3 regions of the Aeribacillus sp. SP014 genome follow, and region 1 is predicted to be linked to each of the others. Evidence: riboswitches for the same ligand, from Rfam matches in the RefSeq annotation. Region 1 holds a riboswitch; each other region holds the start of a gene.

The links. A riboswitch is a leader RNA that binds a small molecule or an ion and turns the genes downstream of it on or off. The one in region 1 is predicted to bind S-adenosylmethionine.
Region 2: another riboswitch for S-adenosylmethionine. It lies ahead of ACVIJU_RS04665 (2,3-diketo-5-methylthiopentyl-1-phosphate enolase); the one in region 1 lies ahead of ACVIJU_RS15985 (bifunctional homocysteine S-methyltransferase/methylenetetrahydrofolate reductase).
Region 3: another riboswitch for S-adenosylmethionine. It lies ahead of metK (methionine adenosyltransferase); the one in region 1 lies ahead of ACVIJU_RS15985 (bifunctional homocysteine S-methyltransferase/methylenetetrahydrofolate reductase).

Annotation. Positions count from the first base shown of each region.
Region 1 is NZ_JBSRXI010000001.1:3,257,702-3,261,425, forward strand. Features, by position in the region: gene ACVIJU_RS15965 (DegV family protein) at 1-540, shown strand, start outside; gene ACVIJU_RS15970 (DUF3941 domain-containing protein) at 572-703, shown strand; gene ACVIJU_RS15975 (HPr family phosphocarrier protein) at 1,046-1,324, shown strand; gene ACVIJU_RS15980 (YajQ family cyclic di-GMP-binding protein) at 1,469-1,960, shown strand; SAM riboswitch class I at 2,062-2,183, shown strand; gene ACVIJU_RS15985 (bifunctional homocysteine S-methyltransferase/methylenetetrahydrofolate reductase) at 2,292-3,724, shown strand, end outside.
Region 2 is NZ_JBSRXI010000001.1:941,822-945,545, forward strand. Features, by position in the region: gene ACVIJU_RS04655 (YfkD famly protein) at 1-437, shown strand, start outside; gene yfkAB (radical SAM/CxCxxxxC motif protein YfkAB) at 494-1,615, opposite strand; SAM riboswitch class I at 1,785-1,890, shown strand; gene ACVIJU_RS04665 (2,3-diketo-5-methylthiopentyl-1-phosphate enolase) at 1,969-3,192, shown strand; gene ACVIJU_RS04670 (2-hydroxy-3-keto-5-methylthiopentenyl-1-phosphate phosphatase) at 3,189-3,724, shown strand, end outside.
Region 3 is NZ_JBSRXI010000001.1:3,361,382-3,365,105, forward strand. Features, by position in the region: gene ACVIJU_RS16435 (phosphatase PAP2 family protein) at 77-607, shown strand; gene metK (methionine adenosyltransferase) at 657-1,862, opposite strand; SAM riboswitch class I at 2,068-2,259, opposite strand; gene pckA (phosphoenolpyruvate carboxykinase (ATP)) at 2,528-3,724, shown strand, end outside.

The sequences.
Region 1 (3,724 bases):
CTGCAAATTATCGATTCGAAATGTGCTTCACTTGGGTATGGACTTGCTGTCCGCTACACCATTCAATTAGCAAAACAAGGACTTGATTTAGAACAAATGGCAAATGCAGTAAAAGAGTATTGCAGTCATATGGAGCACATTTTTACAGTTGATCGCCTGGAATATTTGGCTCGCGGCGGGAGAATCAGCAAAACATCTGCGTTTGTTGGCGGACTGCTAAATATCAAGCCGCTTTTGCATGTCGAAGAAGGAAAGCTGATCCCGCTGGAAAAAATCCGCGGGAAAAAGAAGCTTTACCGGAGAATTCTTGAGCTGATGGAAGAGCGTGGAGACGGATTGAGTGAACAGACAATCGCCATCAGCCATGGTGATGATGAAGAAGCAGCTCTCGAATTAAAACAATTAATTGAAGAAACGTTTCATCCAAAAGAAATTATCATCCATACGATCGGTGCTGTCATTGGTGCACACTCTGGCCCCGGCACCCTTGCTGTATTTTTTCTAAATAAACATATTCAAGAAGCTTCATGGAAATCATAAGTATATAACAGTATTGAAAGGAGCTTCCTGAATGTCCAAAACAAGCGATAATGATAAAAAAGCTGTAGACAACAATGCAAAACGACACGAAAAAAATCTATTGAAGGAAAAAAATCGAGAGCTTGGAAAACGGCAATACTCAAAGAAAACGGATCATTTATAATGCCCGCCTGTCGGGCTTTTTCTTTTTTTGAAATATCTCTAAAGGCGAGTCTTCCACTTCTTCTATCCAGACGTTCTGAAAGAAAAAGACGCTTTCTTATCTTACAGTATGCATCTTTTCTCTAGCTTTTGTTTTCATTTTTGTCTAATAAAACATGGGCGGGGCAATAACTTTCAATTTGATTAGACCATTCATTTCATTAAAAAACAGAGAAATCCAGAACGTTTCCATATTCGAAAGCGGAGGTCATTTTTTTATATGTAAGAGGAAATGACAAACATGTGGGAATCTATCCTTTATTAATGTAAGATATTGTAAAATAAGTATACAAGAGGTGGCACAATGAAGAAACATGAAATTTCCGTGTATCTTACAAAAGAGATGGAGCCGGAATATGTCATTTCCCTTGTCCATGAAGCGATTAAATTTAACAGCTACATTTTATTCCAAACAAAAAAGCTCCAATTAAATGCGAAAAGCGTTTTAAGCATGCTCGGTTTTTCCGCCTTTTTAGAAGGTCATGTAGTCATCAGCGCTGAAGGAGAAGATTCGCTCGAAGCAGTAAAAAACTTACAAGACTTTCTTTCCCCTAAATGTTCTAAAGCGACATCTTTAGCTTAATTGCATTTAAGCAGATATTAATTTCCTTGCCGTTGCTTTAAGTAACGGTTTTTTCATTTAATTTGCGAGGAACCCCTAAAAGAGTTGTTCAACTGAACGACATTCACTATAATGAATGTAAATAACGTTATTGGAGGTAAAAAGTTGGCTAAGGAGAATTCATTTGACATCGTCTCAAAAGTGGATATTGCCGAAGTGAACAATTCCATTCAAATGGCGAAAAAAGAAATTGTAAACAGATATGATTTCAAAGGATCTAAAAGCGATATATCCCTAGAAAAAGATGAGCTTGTGCTAATCTCTGACGATGAATATAAGCTGAATCAACTAAAAGATGTATTAGTAAGCAAAATGATTAAACGCGGTGTCGCAACCAAGAATATTCAGTACGGGAAAATCGAAAAGGCTTCAGGAGGCACTGTCAGACAAAGAGCCAAACTTGTCAACGGAATTGACAAAGAAAACGGGAAAAAGATCAATGCGCTGATCAAAAATACCGGGCTAAAAGTAAAAAGCCAAATTCAAGACGACCAAGTCCGGGTAAGCGGCAAAAGCAAGGACGATTTGCAAAAAGTGATTGCAGCTGTGAAAAGCGCCGACTTGCCGATCGACGTACAATTTATTAATTTTCGCTAGCTTTGCCCTGTTCACAAAATTGAAATTTTATATTGATTATTTTGATAAAATTCGTTAAATTAGGATTAATCCGTTGTTTTAAAATTTCATACGGTAAAGCGTTCTTATCAAGAGAAGCGGAGGGACTGGCCCGATGAACCTTCAGCAACCGGATTACCCAAAAACTTTGGGTACCAAGGTGCTAAATCCAGCGATGCGTAAATTTGCGCTCGGAAGATAAGAAGAAGGGGAAAATGTTCAAGAAAAAGTCTTCTTCTTAGAAGGCTTTTCTTTTTTATATAGGTGTTCGCCTCCTTGCAGGCGCCTATTTCATTTGATTGGAGGACTTTTTATGGGGCTTTTACAAGATTTACAGAATCATATATTAATTGCCGACGGAGCAATGGGGACTCTACTATACTCATTCGGAATAGACAGATGCTTTGATGAGCTAAACGTTTCAAAACCGGAAGAAATAGAACGGATTCATTCAGCCTATTTAGACGCAGGCGCAACTGTTATTCAAACAAATACATACGGCGCCAATCGCATAAAGCTTGCCAGATATGGGCTGGAAGATGATATAAAGATCATCAACCAAAAAGGGGTTGAACTTGCAAAGAGGGCGTTACAAAAAGCGGAAAACAAAGGGTATGTCATCGGAACAATCGGCGGCATCCGTTCGTTTCAAAAAAGCGCCTTCACGCTATCTGACATTGCCGAAAATTTTCGTGAGCAGCTTCATGTCCTTTTATCCGAAAACGTAGATGGCATTATTTTAGAAACCTATTACGACTTGGAAGAACTGAAAACCGTTTTGCAAATAGCTAGAAAAGAAACGGATTTGCCCATTATCACAAATGTTTCTTTGCACGAACAAGGCGTCTTTCAAAATGGAACAAGATTGGCAGACGGTTTGAAAATGCTTGAAGAACTTGGTGCAGATATTGTCGGCCTCAATTGCCGTTTAGGCCCTTATCATATGCTGCAATCTCTGGAAGAAGTGCCGCTGTTTGAACATGCCTTTTTATCCGCTTTTCCAAACGGCAGCCTGCCAAGGTATGAAAACGGAAGATTAGTTTATGAATCAGATGAACACTATTTTTATGAAGCGGCTCTTCAATTCCGAAAACAAGGTGTCCGGCTTCTCGGCGGATGCTGCGGAACCGCGCCGAAACATATTCGGGCAATGGCTGAAGCTGTATCAAACCTCCCTCCTGTCACAGAGAAAGAAGTAAAAGAACGAAATGTTCCAATTCATGTTTTACCTATGAAAGAAAGTCAAGAAACTCCTCTCCCAGATATTGCAAAAAACAGACGCTCAGTGATTGTAGAATTGGACCCGCCGAAAACGCTCGGCTTGGAAAAATTTTTAACAGGAGCAAAAGCGTTGAAAAAAGCGGGGATTGATGCAATTACGCTTGCGGATAATTCCCTTGCTACACCAAGAATCAGCAATGTTGCTTGCGCAAATATTGTGAAAAGCCGTTTCCAGCTTCGCCCGCTCGTTCATTTAACATGTCGTGACAGAAATTTAATCGGCATTCAATCCCATTTAATGGGGCTGCATACGCTTGGCCTGCACGATATTTTAGCGGTCACCGGCGACCCGTCCAAAATCGGTGATTTTCCGGGTGCAACCTCTGTCTATGATTTATCATCGTTTGATTTAATCAGCTTAATTAAGCAATTTAATGAAGGTTTGTCATACTCCGGAAAATCACTTGGTCAAAAAACAAACTTTACTGTAGCCGCCGCCTTCAATCCGAACGTAAGACATCTTGA
Region 2 (3,724 bases), 2.3 Mb from region 1:
AAAAAATCAATACAAACTTTTTTGACAATCGAGGCGGTAAGTCGCCCGTTCAAATTAGCTATAAACAGGAGGCACAAAAACGGGTAAAAGGAGGATTAACCGCTAGAATTTCTGATCATAAAGATGTCAAAAAATTGATGCTGATGAAGGCGGCAAAGAAATCGAAAATGCCGCTAGCATTTGAAACAATTGTCGGCTTCGGGACGAAAAAAAATCAAGTATATAATATCCCGCCGAAAAAAATGGGGTATTTATACGCATACGTTCCCGCTGTCAACGAAAAAGGAAAAGTCACTTACGGAGAAGTGTATTTAATGTTAAGGGGAAGCAAGAAGCAAATTGTTGTCAAAAATGTTACGCAACAAGGCATTGGAGCATGGATTCCTGTGCAGGATCGGGCATCCTTCCACTTTCTTATTACCAATCAGCCTAGATAATAGAAAAGGGCGGGCGAAAGGCAAATATATTGCCGAAAGAAGCCCAAGCCCTTTTATTATATGCGCGCTTTTCTTTTTGTAAAATCTAAGTCTCGGTAATAACTATTTTTCACTAAAAGATTCGGTCCAAGACACGCTACGTTTGGACAATGGCAATTCAGCTGTTGGGCAATCGGGGATTGCATCCATTTTTCATAGGCTGATAAAAGAGTATCTTTTTTGATGTTTCCAAGCGGCGGTACATCGCCGAAATCTGTCACAATAATGTCCCCTGTAAAAATATTGACATTGAGACGGGATCTGCCGTCAGGGTCATTTCGAACAGTCACGTTTTTGCTTTCTCTCAATCGCTTCAGCAATGCTAAATCTTCCTCATTGTCGCTGCAAGCGTAAAACGGGAGTGTTCCAAACAGCATCCACACTGATTCGTCGCGGATATCCAAGAGCTTATGAATTGCTTCGCGTATCTCATCCAAGCTGAGCGTTTCAAGATTGCTAGCGAAATCACTTGGATACATTGGATGCACCTCATGGCGTTGACATTTCATTTCGTCTACAATTTGTCTATGGATTTTTTCAAGATGAGGAACCGTCCGTTTATTCAGCATCGTCTCCGCTGAAACAATTACTCCCGCTTCAGCCAGAGCTCTAGAGTTTTCAATGATTCGTTCAAAATATTTTGCGCGTTCTTTATATGGAGGCTTCTTTTTCATCATTGCAAATCCGGCTTCAACAAAATCATCGACTGTTCCCCAGTTATGGGAAATATGCAAAACATCTAAATACGGGATAATTTTTTCATAGCGTTTCAAGTCCAATGTTAAATTGGAATTGATTTGGGTTCGTATCCCGCGTTCATGTGCGTATTTTAAAATGGGAACGACATAATTTTCCACAGATTTTATCGAAAGCATCGGCTCCCCGCCGGTAATCGAAAGGGATCGCAATGTCGGCACTTCGTCTAGCCTTTTTAAAAGTAAATCGAGCGGCAGCCCTTCAGGATCTTTCGGAGATAAAGTGTATCCTACAGCGCAATGCTCACATCGCATATTGCAGATTGTAGTGGTGGTAAATTCTATATTTGATAATGTTAATTCACCGTATTCCTTCATATCTAAATAAGCTTCCCAAGGGTCATAGGAAGGAGTAATCTTTTTGAGGGTTGTATAAGTTTCCATAAAAATCATTTCTCCTTTAATTAAACTGCACCATTAAATAATTGTAGCATGCCATCAGAAAAATGTAAGCGAATTTGAATCGAATATGATGTAAAAAAGTGTTGACAGAGGGGAAGGATAGTGGCATAATCCAAGTAACCGAATAAGAATTATAAAGTTAATAATAAAACTCTTATCAAGAGCAGGTGGAGGGATGAGCCCAATGAAGCCCGGCAACCGACTCATATGATGAGCACGGTGCTAATTCTCCCAACAGAGATGTTGAAAGATAAGAAGTTGTTTTGACAAAAAACCTCTTCTTATTGAAGAGGTTTTATTTATATAAAAAAATCTGAATGAAGAGGATTGAAAAAATGGGTCACGTAACAGCAGTATACCAAATCATTGCGAAACGAGAAGATTTAGAAAAAAAAGCAGAAGGCATTGCTCTTGGATTAACGGTAGGTTCGTGGACTGACCTTCCTCTTTTAGTGCAAGAGCAGTTAAAAAAGCATAAAGGACAAGTGGTTGAGATAAAAGAAACAGGCGAGGATCCATCCTCCGGCAAAACGATTGCACAGCTTCACATTCGCTTTCCGGGAGAAAACTTTTCTAAAGACATTCCTGCCATCTTAACGACAACTTTTGGAAAATTATCACTAGATGGAGAAATAAAATTACTAGATTTGCAGTTTGACGATGAGATCTTTCGGTATTTTCCAGGTCCTCGATTTGGAATTCAGGGGTTACGAGAAAAACTTGGCGTTTACGACAGACCGTTAGTGATGAGCATCTTTAAAGGTGTAATTGGACGTGATATGGATTACCTTCTTGCCCAATTGCGGGAGCAGGCTCTCGGGGGCGTCGACTTAGTAAAGGATGACGAAATACTTTTTGAAAATTCGCTCACATCATTTGAAACAAGAATAAAGGAAGGCAAAAAAGTTCTTGATAACGTGTATCAAGAAAAAGGGCACCGAACTTTGTATGCGGTCAATTTGACGGGAAAAACATTTGAATTGAAAGATAAGGCAAGAAAAGCAAAAGAATTAGGTGCCGATATTTTGCTATTTAATGTTTTTACATATGGCCTCGATGTGCTGCAAGCATTAAGGGAAGATGATGAAATCGCCCTCCCAATTATGGCTCATCCGGCGTTTAGCGGATCGTTTACTTCATCCGAAAAATATGGGCTCTCTCATTCCTTATTGCTTGGAAAATTGATAAGAATTGCTGGAGCAGATTTTTCGTTGTTCCCTTCACCATATGGCAGCGTTGCATTGGAGCGTGACAAAGTTTTAAAAGTGAAAGAAGAATTGGTGAAGGAATCAGTTTTAAAACCAGTTTTTCCTGTTCCATCTGCTGGCATTCACCCGGGTCTTGTTCCCATTTTAATTCATGATTTTGGAAAAGATTGTGTCATTAATGCAGGAGGCGGTGTTCACGGTCACCCGCAAGGTGCTCAGGGTGGAGGAAAAGCTTTCCGTCAGGCAGTTGACGCTGTTTCCCGGGGTGTTCCCCTTAATGAAGCAGCTGAAGACATAGAATTACAAGAAGCAATTCGGCTCTGGGGATGGAAGGAGGCACCGTCCAATTGAAGCCAGTAATATTTTGTGATTTTGATGGAACGGTGACAAAAAAAGATAACATCGTTAGCATCATGAAGCGTTTCGCTCCAAAAGAGTGGGAGCAATTGAAGGATGGCGTCCTTTCCCAGTCGATTAGTATTCAGGAAGGAGTCGGCAAGATGTTTGCACTTCTTCCATCTTCTTTAAAGGGTGACATCATTCACTATATTTTAGAAACTGCAGAAATAAGGGAAGGATTTCGCGACTTTGTTCATTATGCGAAAAACATGAACATTCCTTTATACATTGTCAGCGGCGGAATCGATTTTTTTATTAAACCGCTGTTGCAGCCTTTTGATTCTATTACCGCACTGTTTTGCAATAAAGCGGATTTTAGCGGAGAAACGATCACCATTCATTGGCCTTATACGTGTGATGAAAAGTGTCCCAACCAAAATTGTGGGTGCTGCAAACCGACAATTATTCGGCAAATTGCAAATGCTGACACTCATTCCATCATCATCGGGGATTCCGTCACAGATTTAGAAGCCGCGAAGATTGC
Region 3 (3,724 bases), 100 kb from region 1:
GATTTGTTGAAGTTTACATAAATATGAGAGAAAATTTTTTTAAGAATTTTTGCTTTTTGAAAAGAGGAACTTTAACATGGGCAGACTGCTGAATCAGCTTTACCAATTTGAGTGCAAGTTGTTCAAACTGATTAATTCGCATTTTGAACGAAAAGGACTGAATGTTTATTTTCGGTATATTACTCATTTAGGAGGGGCTGTTTTTTCAATTGCAACATGTTTAATGCTGATGTTATTTTTTAATGAACCTGTAAAAACTGTTGCCTTGGCAAGTTCAGCTGCACTTTTTTTCAGTCATATTCCGGTTTTCATTGTGAAAAGAATTTATCCACGCAGACGGCCTTATCTTACATTATTTGAAACAAAAGTGTTAGAAAATCCGTTAACTGACCATTCATTTCCTTCTGGACATACGACAGCTGTATTTTCAGTGGCAACACCATTTTTGCTCTTTTTTCCAGCCTTAACATGGATTTTGCTTCCTCTCGCATTCAGTGTGGCACTATCAAGAATTTTTCTTGGCCTACACTACCCTTCAGATGTGCTGGCGGGAATAGTTCTAGGAGCTTCAGCAGGCACCATCTGTTTTGTCGCATTCGGACCATAAAAGCAAAAAGGTGTCTAATGCATGCATCGCATTGGACACCTTTTTTATTTTACAAATATTGATGAGCCTGTTCGCGCAAAGCTTCCGCTTTATCTGTGCGTTCCCATGGCAAATCTAGATCGTTGCGTCCGAAATGACCGTAAGCAGCTGTCTGTTTGTAAATCGGGCGGCGCAAGTCAAGCATTTTTATAATGCCAGCTGGGCGCAAATCAAAGTTATTGCGAATTAATTCAACTAAAACATCTTCGCTTACTTTGCCAGTACCGAACGTATCAACAGAAATAGAGACAGGTTTCGCCACACCAATTGCATAGGCCAGCTGAACCTCGCATTTGTCTGCAAGTCCGGCTGCGACAATATTTTTCGCTACATAACGAGCCGCATAAGCTGCAGATCGGTCTACCTTCGTCGGATCTTTTCCTGAGAAAGCTCCTCCGCCATGGCGCGCATAGCCTCCGTAAGTATCGACAATGATTTTTCGTCCCGTTAATCCTGCATCTCCTTGTGGTCCGCCAATAACGAAACGTCCGGTAGGGTTGATGAAATATTTTGTTTCTTCATCGATCAGTTCTTTTGGCACAACCGGATCAATTACTTTTTCTTTAATATCCTGCTTAATTTGTTCTAAAGTTGCCTCCGGATGGTGTTGAGTCGATATGACAATTGTGTCAATTCTAACCGGCTGTTCATTTTCATCATATTCTACCGTAACTTGCGTCTTTCCGTCCGGACGCAAATAAGGAATTTCTTCGCTTTTTCTAACTTCTGTAAGCCGGCGTGAAAGCTTATGGGCAATGGAAATCGGGAGAGGCATTAATTCCTTCGTTTCATTGCATGCAAAACCGAACATTAACCCTTGATCTCCAGCGCCAATCGCTTCAATTTCTTCATCAGTCATTTGTCCTTCTCGCGCTTCTAAAGCTTTATCCACCCCTGCAGCAATATCGGGTGATTGCTCATCAATTGATGTTAAAACAGCACAAGTTTCAGCATCAAAACCGTATTTAGCTCTCGTATAGCCGATCTCTTTGACCGTTTCTCGCACAATTTTTGGTATATCCACATACGTGCTTGTCGTAATTTCTCCACTGACTAATACAAGTCCGGTGGTGACAGATGTTTCGCAAGCTACACGTGCGTTCGGATCTTTTTCTAAAATGGCATCTAAAATCGCATCTGAAATTTGGTCGCAAATTTTGTCCGGATGCCCTTCCGTTACGGATTCAGATGTAAACAGACGGCGCTTTTTTGTCATTTACTGCTTCCTCCTCAAACTTAAAATGATGTTTATGGAGTGCTACACTCCTTGACATTGACACGGAACTCATTCCCTCACCACTGTTGTAAACATATCAAAATTGCGTACGATAAGAAAAACTTGGCTAAACGAGATTTCTCTTATACATAGAAAAAACCTTCCCTGCCAGAGGAAAGGTTGTTATAAACATCATTGCCTTTCACTCTTATCGTTCAAGGATATAACCTTGCATCAGGTTAGCACCATTGCTCGTCTATGAATATGGAATTCTTTCGCATCATGTTGTATGTCCATAGAATACCGGGATTTTGAAAGCCATATTCTACTGTCTTCTTTCAACGAGCCGGTTGCTGGGCTTCATAGGGCCTGTCCCTCCGCCAACTCGGGATAAGAGTATCCGTTCAAATGTATATCATACAGGAGCAAAAAAGTACTTGTCAACAATAAATAAAGCTTCTCTGTAATTTTCCAAATCATCTGATATCCATTATTTCAGTATCAGCTGATCAATCATGATTCGTATGATGCCCAAAAATGAAGGCAAAATATATAGTAAAAACATTATTTTCAGAAATCGATAAATAGGATGGATTATTTTCGTGAATGTGTTATACTATTTCTATAAAACCATTTCAAATATGCAAAAAAAGGATGGTATGTATATGAATATTGTAGATGTATCAAATGAATTAGCTTCGTTGATCAGCGGACCAAATGCATATCATAATTTACCAGTCGCACGGCTTGTAGAAAAAGTTTTAGCTAGGAAAGAAGGCTTTTTAACAAATACAGGTGCAGTTTCGGTTACAACAGGCAAATATACCGGCCGGTCACCAGAAGATAAATTCATCGTTGAAGAAGATTCTGTCAAGCATTTAATTGATTGGGGACCCGTCAACAAGCCAATTTCATCAGAAGTTTTTGAAAAACTGTACTTAAAAGTCATACAATATTTAAAAAATAGAGATGAAATTTATGTTTTTAACGGATTTGCCGGAGCTGACAAAAAATATCGTCTTCCAATTCAAGTGGTCAATGAATTGGCGTGGCAAAATTTATTTGCTCGCCAACTGTTTATCCGTCCGAAAAGCCAAGACGATTTAAAGGAGCATAAAAATCCGTTTACGATTGTTTCCGCTCCTTCCTTTAAAGCAGATCCAGCTGTGGATGGAACGAACTCAGAAGCATTTATCATTATTTCTTTTGAAAAGAGAATAATCCTGATCGGCGGAACTGAATATGCAGGCGAGATGAAAAAGTCTATCTTTTCCGTCATGAACTTCCTGCTTCCAGAAAGAGATATATTTTCAATGCACTGCTCCGCCAATGTCGGTCAAGAAGGCGATGTCGCGCTCTTTTTCGGTTTATCGGGAACAGGCAAAACAACACTTTCCGCCGATCCAAAACGCCGATTAATTGGTGATGATGAACACGGCTGGTCTTCATCTGGTATTTTTAATATTGAAGGCGGCTGTTATGCAAAATGCATCGGTTTGTCTGAAGAAAAAGAACCTCAAATTTATAACGCGATTCGATTCGGTTCCGTTTTGGAAAACGTTGTGGTTGATGAATCGACACGAATTCCTGATTATGACAACTCCTTATTAACAGAAAACACCCGTGCGGCTTATCCAATTGAAGCGATTGACAATATTGCTAAACCGAGCATTGCGGGTCACCCTAACACAATTATTTTTTTAACAGCTGATGCGTTCGGTGTTCTGCCGCCAATAAGCAAATTAACGAAAGAACAGGCTATGTATCATTTCTTAAGCGGTTATACGAGCAAGCTTGCTGGAACGGAAAGGGGTATTACTTCCCCTAAAACAACGTTCTCCACATGCTTTGGCGCACCATTT